DNA from 2 places in the Peribacillus sp. CSMR9 genome. Region 2 is predicted to be linked to the other one. Evidence: riboswitches for the same ligand, from Rfam matches in the RefSeq annotation. Region 2 holds a riboswitch; the other holds the start of a gene.

Region 1 (4,439 bases), on a different contig from region 2:
AGGTCGAGGGACTCGTTACTGACTTCCGTAATACCTGGAAGGAAGTTATTCAGATGAACCGGAAAAAACAGTTTACACAAAGCGGTCAAGTGTAATGATCATTCAAACATTTCATGATTTGACTGTTGAATTACTTGCCGTTTTGGAAGATCGGACGATTGCAGAACGTGAAGATAAAATAGAAAGGTTCACACAGCTGATTGACCAGCGGGATGAACTTCTTTCTCAAATCAAACCGCCTTTTACTGGTGAAGAGCAACAGCTTGGCCGTGCAACAATGTTACTTAACGAACAGGTCGATCGCATGCTTTATCTCCAAAAGCTGGAGATAAAGCGGGACATCCAGGAAATAAATAAGAAGAAAAAGTCATCTAATAAGTACACGAACCCCTATGAAAGTCTATCAATCGATGGCATGTTCTACGATAAAAGAAATTGATTACCCAGCCGTTTGGATTCCAAACGGTTTTTATGTTAAATATTTTTAAATTTTCTGTAAATAATTCGGGCTTAATTTTTTCTTTATTGCTAGGCATTTGTTATAATGAAGCTAGGGCAGACATCAACCCTTTCCAAAACCTTCCGACAATTGCTTCATAATTTCGACATATTTCATGATGTGTTTCTAAAGGGAACCGGAGGGGTATTGTAGAATCTAACTGTATAGTCTTAATTTAAGGAGGACTCACTTTATGAATTACAACGTACGCGGTGAAAACATTGAGGTAACTCCAGCAATTCGAGAATACGTCGAAAAGAAAATTGGCAAGTTAGAACGATATTTTAACAATACACCAGATGCAAATGTGTTAGTGAATTTGAAAGTGAACAATAATACATCCAAAGTCGAAGTGACGATCCCTATGCAGAATTTGGTTCTTCGCGCTGAAGAGGAAAATGCGGATATGTACGCTGCCATTGACTTGATCAATGATAAGCTTGAACGCCAAATTCGTAAACATAAAACGAAGGTCAATCGTAAGTTCCGGAACAACCTATCTCCGACTCCTGAGGCATTCGCCTTCAATACGGAAGTTGACGAAGTGGTGGATGAATTCGAAGAGGATACTGATATTGAAGTGGTCCGCAATAAGCGCTTTGATTTGAAGCCGATGGACAGTGAAGAAGCCATTTTACAAATGAATATGCTTGGTCACAGTTTCTTCGTATATACGAATGCGGATACTAACACAACGAACGTGGTGTACCGACGTAAAGATGGACGCTACGGATTAATTGAACCTAGTTAAATATATTAATCTTAGATCGAAAGCACAACCCAGCCTCTGGGTTGTGCTTTTTTTATACATTTTGGTAGTTTCCCATTACATTAATAGCCGATGAGTCCATATGTTTGCTGTTGATTATTTCATTACTATTTTACTAAAGTTAGATGGATATAATCAAAAGGTATAAAAAATGACTGTAATTAACGAACAATTCTTGTTCTTTAACGAGATAGACGTTTATTTTTACCTATTCAAATACCTCCAACTTTTGTACTATACTCAAGTTGTTAATTCTTTAAAGAGAACGAGTAGTTTCTTGCAAAAAAACATTTGATCAAGGTGCAGAGGGGGCATTTTTTATATCGAAACAATTGCCATAAATACCATAGGGCTTCCTTTAGCAGTGCCGAATATGGAAAGTGGCTTTGCCCGATCTGCGGTGAGGACTTAACTGTGCAAAAAATTGATTGCACCTAAAGAGAGAATTAATACGCCCATCGAATGGTTAATGAAGGCAGTATCCCCCATTTTATAAAAAAGCGAATATGAATAGGACTTTGATAATGATTGAATTAATATTAAATATTCCTAATATTGTAATATTTTGTCGGATAAAAGGTTTGCTTTTAGATAGTTTACCGACATAAAATAGCAATATATGGAGTGTGTATCCGTTATAATATGTTTAAAAGTAATGTATTTGGTAATAGTAACACGACAAAGGCAAACTTATTGGAAGATTAGGGCGCAAAGGCACAGGTCTAAGGTTTAGCGACTGCGATGGCTGGTCTGCCTGAAATACAAAGAGTATTTTAGGAGGTAGAAGAGGTGGCTAATGTGGAAATAGATCAAGAATGGGTAAAGTTGATTTCAGAAGCAAGGAGCTTGGGTTTCAAAAAAGAGGAAATTAGTGCTTTTTTTGAACGGGAAAGCCTTGAGGTTACATTAGAGGAGAACGATGGAAGTTGAGTACTGAAAAGGAGCGAGAACATCCCTATAAACAGTGGTTCAATTCATTAGCTGTTTATAGGGTTGTTCTTCCATGAGATTCTAGCAAGTCTAGTTCATTCAAGCTGTATTCTTCCGGATTATGTAGGTAGATTATTAAACTACTATTCTTCTTTATCTTTCCTCCATTTATTAAACTCGATGAATTCCCTGAATTGTTGTTTTGATACACCCGAATTCATAGCCTCCTCAACGATTTTCATCCAGTCAGTGTCCAAGTTTTCCTTATTTGGTGCATCGTAAAGAAGGGCATCAACAGGAATGTTAAGCACGGCGGAGATTTTTTCAAGAAATTGAATAGAAGGATTCGTTTGTAAGTTTCGCTCGAGCGAACTTAAGTAAGACTTTGCCACCCCCGCTTTATCGGCGAGTTCAGTCATGGACATTTTCTTTTCTTCTCGCAGTTTTTTTACACGTTTACCAATCATCAATACCACCTCGAAACATGTTCTATTTATCTTCTGCTTATAAGTTTGAGTAGCCCACATTAAATCATTCAAAGCATGGAGCCTGTAAGGTTTGATTACCTTGACATGCTATCGCTAGAGAAGGACACAGATCTAGTGATGGAAGGTTATGGATAGTTCTCAGTTGCATTTGGAATAGTGGGGAGTTTGCAATATATTTTTTATACTTCCTTTTATTTTAACAGTTTTACTCTTCATTTATCCATTGTTTTTCGCAAGAATTGTATTCAGGTCTATACCAGGTAAGTGACATGAAGTTGTACCTCTAGGGTAGAAGTGGTAAAATTAAGCGTGGATTGTAATAATAGAAGGTGTGTTTCTTCTTACTTATATGAATTTTGTTATTGAACGATCATTACCATAATAGAGGAGCGTTATTGAATGCTTAATATATTAAATAAAGTTTTTGATCCGAATAAGCGGGAAATAAAGCGTTTGGAAAAAATCGCTGATCAGGTCGAAGCGCTGGCTGATAAGACGGCTGCGTTATCGGATGAACAGCTGCGTGCCAAAACGGGTGAGTTTAAAGAGCGTTATCAAAACGGGGAAACAGTGGATGATCTGCTAGTTGAGGCTTTTGCGGTTGCGCGTGAAGGGGCAAAGCGTGCTCTGGGCTTATATCCTTACCGTGTTCAAATCATGGGTGGGGCATCGCTTCATGATGGAAATATCTCCGAGATGAAAACGGGGGAAGGTAAAACATTAACCTCCACCATGCCGGTTTATTTAAACGCGCTTACTGGTAAAGGTGTACATGTCGTTACTGTCAACGAATATCTGGCACACCGTGATGCTACTGAGATGGGTGTATTGTATGATTTCCTTGGCTTGACCGTCGGATTGAATTTGAACAGTCATTCTAAAGAAGAAAAACAAGAGGCGTACAATGCTGACATTACGTATAGCACGAATAATGAGCTAGGTTTTGATTACCTACGTGACAATATGGTGTTATATAAAGAACAAATGGTACAGCGCCCATTGCACTTTGCTGTCATTGATGAAGTCGATTCGATTTTGATCGATGAGGCGAGAACGCCCTTGATCATTTCCGGTTCCGCACAAAAATCGGCCCAGCTTTATATTCAAGCCAATGCGTTTGTGAGAACGTTACAAAAAGATACGGATTACACGTATGATGAAAAGACAAAAGGTGTTCAGCTGACCGAAGATGGGATGAACCGAGCTGAAAAAGCGTTTAACATCGATAATTTGTTCGATATTAGTCACGTTACTTTGAATCATCATATTAATCAGGCGTTGAAGGCGCATGTTTCCATGCATTTGGATGTGGATTATGTGGTCCAGGAAGGTGAGATTGTCATCGTTGACCAATTCACTGGCCGTTTGATGAAGGGCCGCCGTTACAGTGAAGGTCTCCACCAGGCGATTGAAGCGAAAGAAGGCCTTGAGATTCAAAATGAAAGCATGACTCTTGCGACGATTACGTTCCAGAACTATTTCAGGATGTACGAAAAACTTTCCGGTATGACTGGTACAGCCAAAACGGAAGAAGAGGAATTCCGCAATATCTATAATATGAATGTCATCGCGATCCCGACAAACAGGAATATCGTTAGGGATGACCGGGCAGATCTTATATACGCGTCAACTGATGGAAAATTCAAGGCTGTCGTGGAAGACATCGCCGAACGTTATACAAAGGGTCAGCCTGTGCTTGTCGGTACGGTTGCCATCGAAACATCTGAAGTCATTTCTGCCTATTTATCTAAAA
Region 2 (4,439 bases):
GACGAGACCACATAATCCCTGAAAATATAATTGTTTAAAAAATCCACTTCGCCAATAATTCCTTCGTACATAAAACAGATAATCGCCCACATCAGCAATGAGGTTTTTACAATCTTTTTCATTTTAAAGGTATAGGCAAAGAGTGGATGTCGATATTTTGCTAATATAGCTCCCATTAAAAAAAGAGTACTATAATGGAAACTTAGAATAATGCTGGTTATATCCACATTAGAACCAAATAAATATAAACACACTGTCGAAGAAAAAATTAAAACAAAAAGCCATAATAATGAATATTTGAGCTTTCTTCGTATAAATAAAAGTACCAGTACAGGGAATATAATTGAAATTCTCATTTCGTGGACAAGTGACCATATTACATTGTTATATGCGTCTGTATTGAACTGACCAATAAACAAAAGATGTTCTAATAATAAGGCAGGAGTGTCCAAAGTTGTCCAAGATTTACTAAACCAGTCAGTGATAAAAGGCAAATCAATATGGCTTAAAAGCCTTTTCGCCAATATAGCCACGCTTATTGCCACTAGATATGGTATATAAATGCGAAACACTCGTTTTATTAAATATGTAGAATAGTGGAACTTAGCACTATTAACTGATAAATACAAAACAAAACCACTCAATACAAAAAATAGAATGACAGATTCATTTCCACTACTGAAAATAAGGCGTAGAGGAGTTTCCTTGAACAAATAAATCATATAGGGACTGTTTGAATCGTATTGATAATTTGAATAGGATGGGTAAACCATCAAATAATGCCCAATTAACACAATGAGAGCGGCTAAACCCCTTAGTGAGTCCAATTCCTCATATCTTCTAGTCATATCCTCCTCCGAATCATTTTTTTATAATATAGCACTTGTTCTTAATAAAGTATATATAGTTCTTTGAAACAGACAAATTTAGACAAAAAAAGTTAAAATTCAACAAAATTATCCTAATTCCCCATTATTAAATGTTTAATTGGAGTACTATTAGTATTTAATAATAAGGAGAATATTTGAAAAGTTAAATCGAAGTTTCAGATTATGAAAAAGGGATTTCGGGCTTTTGTCGAGGAGGGTAGATATTGTTTCTACCCTTAATTCACTTAAGGTCTGGATTTTGCGGATCATCCAGCAGTAATGGATTTAAAGAGGAAACATTCAAGCTACTGATGCTAATTAGTCTTAAGAGGGATACAAATTAGTTTATCAAATAGACCAATAATGCTGATTTACATAATAATGTAAAGATGGTAAGTTCAATTTGGATATTCGTTATAAAGAACGACGTGTTCGTTAGATTAGAAGTAACCTGTCAATTCTATTGAAGGATTAAATAAAGTATTGAAAAATGTAAAATAATAAATTCTACTTTTTATATACTTATCATTTATTAAAAGCAAAATCTCAATTAATGAGTAATAGAAGAAAGGATGAATTTTAATGCCTTTATACCAAATGAGAGAAATATGGACACCTTTAAAATTAGTTGGAGTAAAGTTTTTTAAAACATGATGAAGGAAGTATTTTTATGAAAGTTTTTAATAAACGTCGAAGAAAGTTAAATTAATGCATTTCTATAATGGTAGTTCAGGTTGTTTGTGATTGATAAAAAATTCCCTATTTGCCTAGTTTTAAGACGATTTTTTTGAAGAATTTTGTAGAATGTTGGCAGAAATTAACGAAAAGTATTAATGATTAATACTTTAGTTTTAAAGTATAATTAACATGAATATAGTATTAAAGGCTTAGAAAAAATATCTTGGGATGTTGACTTCTTAAAAAGGTAAAAGCGCAAATTTAGCGCTATGAAACTAAATGGGAAAATAAAATGTTAAATATTTTGAGAAAAGCAAACCTATTGAAAAGTAGGGACGCAAAATTACAGGTCTAAGGCTAAATGCTATGGCGGCTGAGTTACCACAAATGGGGCGGAATTTGTCATGAAAGCAAAAAATGAATTAGAAGAATGGGTTTATTTAATTTTAGAGGCTAAAAATTTAGGATTATCCATTGAAGATGTGCGGGAGTTCATTGTAGGTAATAGAGATAAAAAGTTCATAATGAGTTAATAAATATTTACTTTATGGAAGACTGATATTCAGTCTTTTTTTTATGGACTTTTTTACCAAAAACATATGAAAGGGTATCCTGAACAATGAATCATGGACACAATAATAAAATCAACTTATATGAGAGGGATTTTTATTATGGATGGACCTGCAAATATTATGAAGGGAATCATATGGGGAACTTTATTCAGTCTGCCCTTATGGTTGTCATTTTTCGGTTGGATCAAAATTATAATGAACTTATAAGATAAGAAATTAAAGACTCGGAATAAAAAGATACACTCATTGGTGATCGAGGAGTTCGGCTGTCAGGAGGAGAAATACAGCGTGGGTTTAATATTAGGAAAATGGGGTTTTAGGCATCACACAAAGACAGTTGTTTTTGTGTGGTGCCTGCCATATCCTTCAAATATCAGTTGGGTAAGCCCCACTAAAACAGGCTATACAGCGACTGCTAGTTTCTCCAAGATCTACATCTACTGCCTCTAATAACCCTTCGGTGCTTAAAAAGGCTAATGAATCTGCCCCGATAACCTGTCCCATCGCTCGTTCGTGTTCGTGTTTGTTGGCAAATAGTTCTTCCTTAGTTGGCATATCCACTCCATAAAAACAAGGGTTTCTAACCATAGGTGAACTAATTCTTACATGGACCTCCATGGCACCTGCTTGCCGAATCAATTGGACAATGCGCTTGCTTGTCGTTCCCCTAACAATCGAATCATCGACTAATACCACCCTTTTTCCTTCCAAGATTTCTTGCACAGCGCTTAATTTCAGTCGAACAGCTAATTCGCGCAATTCTTGCGTGGGCTCAATGAATGAACGACCAGCATAAGGGTTTTTAATAATCCCCATTTCATATGGAATTCCTGATTGTTGGGAGAAACCAATGGCGGCAGGGACGCTTGATTCGGGAACTGCAACGACAACATCAGCCTGTGTCGGATGTTCTTTTGCCAGAATTTGACCTAATTGCTTTCGGATTGCTAAGACACTTCTTCCTTGAATGACGCTATCTGGACGGGCAAAATAGACAAATTCAAAGGAGCAAAGGGAAACCTTACCTTTTTCCGCAAATCTTCCAGTTTGAATTCCATTTTCATCTATAAGAAGCCATTCACCCGGTTCAACTTCCCGCCAGAACTTAGCATCAACCGCATTTAAAGCGCATGTTTCTGAGGAGGCGATGATTGATTCGCCAATTTTCCCAAGGCTAAGCGGTCGTAACCCATGACGATCCAAGGCAATTAGCATTTGTTTTTCAGTCATTATAATCAAGGCAAATGAACCGTCGATACGTTTAAGCATATCAGGTGCGCTTTCTGCGAAATGCTTTTTACTTGAACGAGCTATTAAGTGGGCAATAATTTCAGTATCGGTTGTTGTTTGAAATATGCTTCCCTGCTGTTGTAACACATCCCGTTCTATCCTTGCATTTACGAGGTTGCCATTATGAGCAACAGCCAAGTCCCCCTCGCTATATTTAAAAACGAGGGGCTGTGCGTTTTGCAGTAAACTTTCACCAGAAGTTGAATATCGTACATGACCAATGGCCATATTTCCGCTTAACCCATCAAGGATGTCCCGTGAAAATACTTGGGTAACTAATCCCATTCCCCTGTGATTCCTGAATGATTTCCCATCACTAGCCACAATTCCTGCACTCTCCTGACCACGGTGTTGAAGTGAATGAAGTCCGTAATAAGTTAATTCGGCTGCTTTGGGGTGATTAAACACTCCAAATACCCCGCATTTCTCCTGCATTTCTGCATCCATTTTTCTCTTCCTCTCGTTGATGTCCTTTTTGTTATTTTTGGCAAAGGGTGAATTTCTATCCTTTTTATTTACTAATAGGTAAATGGATATGGATTTAAAATTGCAGCCATGAGAAAATAGTGAATAATACCTAAACGTTTTCGGTTGTATGCCGATATAACTATAAAGATCAAGCAAAGGGACTTCGCGGAAGGCGATGTCAGATAGCTGCCATCAAAATAAAAGGAGATTATTTGATGACAAAAAACAAATTCATTACGTTCGAGGAAGTTTATGAAAAGAAACAGAGAAGCAAGAAAATTTTTATCGGGACTTATATCACCATTACTTTAGTATTGATTTCATTGATGACTTATTTAATGGGGCAATCATAGAGGGTATCGAAGGGGCTGAGGAATCGCCCCTTTTTTTGGTTTTTTTTCATTTGGATCTTACACCAAATGAACTGCATGTATTCAACTGCTGATTTTCATATTCCGTCAGTTATGAACTTTTTGTGATCATTTCTTTAAAAATTCAGATTTTACCCTTTTGTAGATTAATTCCGCTTGCCAATCACCACTTTTTATGTGATTATCAAATA

What was found. A riboswitch is a leader RNA that binds a small molecule or an ion and turns the genes downstream of it on or off. The one in region 2 is predicted to bind cyclic di-GMP.
Region 1: linked by a shared signal. The riboswitch ahead of N9I19_RS04690 (anti-repressor SinI family protein) and the one ahead of N9I19_RS07350 (anti-repressor SinI family protein) in region 2 are both predicted to bind cyclic di-GMP.

What each region holds. Positions count from the first base shown of each region.
Region 1 is NZ_JAOPHO010000004.1:79,873-84,311, forward strand. Features, by position in the region: gene fliS (flagellar export chaperone FliS) at 1-95, shown strand, start outside; gene fliT (flagellar protein FliT) at 95-439, shown strand; gene hpf (ribosome hibernation-promoting factor, HPF/YfiA family) at 693-1,250, shown strand; cyclic di-GMP riboswitch class I at 1,942-2,026, shown strand; gene N9I19_RS04690 (anti-repressor SinI family protein) at 2,058-2,198, shown strand; gene N9I19_RS04695 (helix-turn-helix domain-containing protein) at 2,342-2,665, opposite strand; gene secA (preprotein translocase subunit SecA) at 3,086-4,439, shown strand, end outside.
Region 2 is NZ_JAOPHO010000009.1:12,317-16,755, forward strand. Features, by position in the region: gene N9I19_RS07345 (acyltransferase family protein) at 1-848, opposite strand, end outside; cyclic di-GMP riboswitch class I at 1,850-1,933, shown strand; gene N9I19_RS07350 (anti-repressor SinI family protein) at 1,952-2,080, shown strand; gene purF (amidophosphoribosyltransferase) at 2,486-3,856, opposite strand; gene N9I19_RS07360 (hypothetical protein) at 4,093-4,230, shown strand.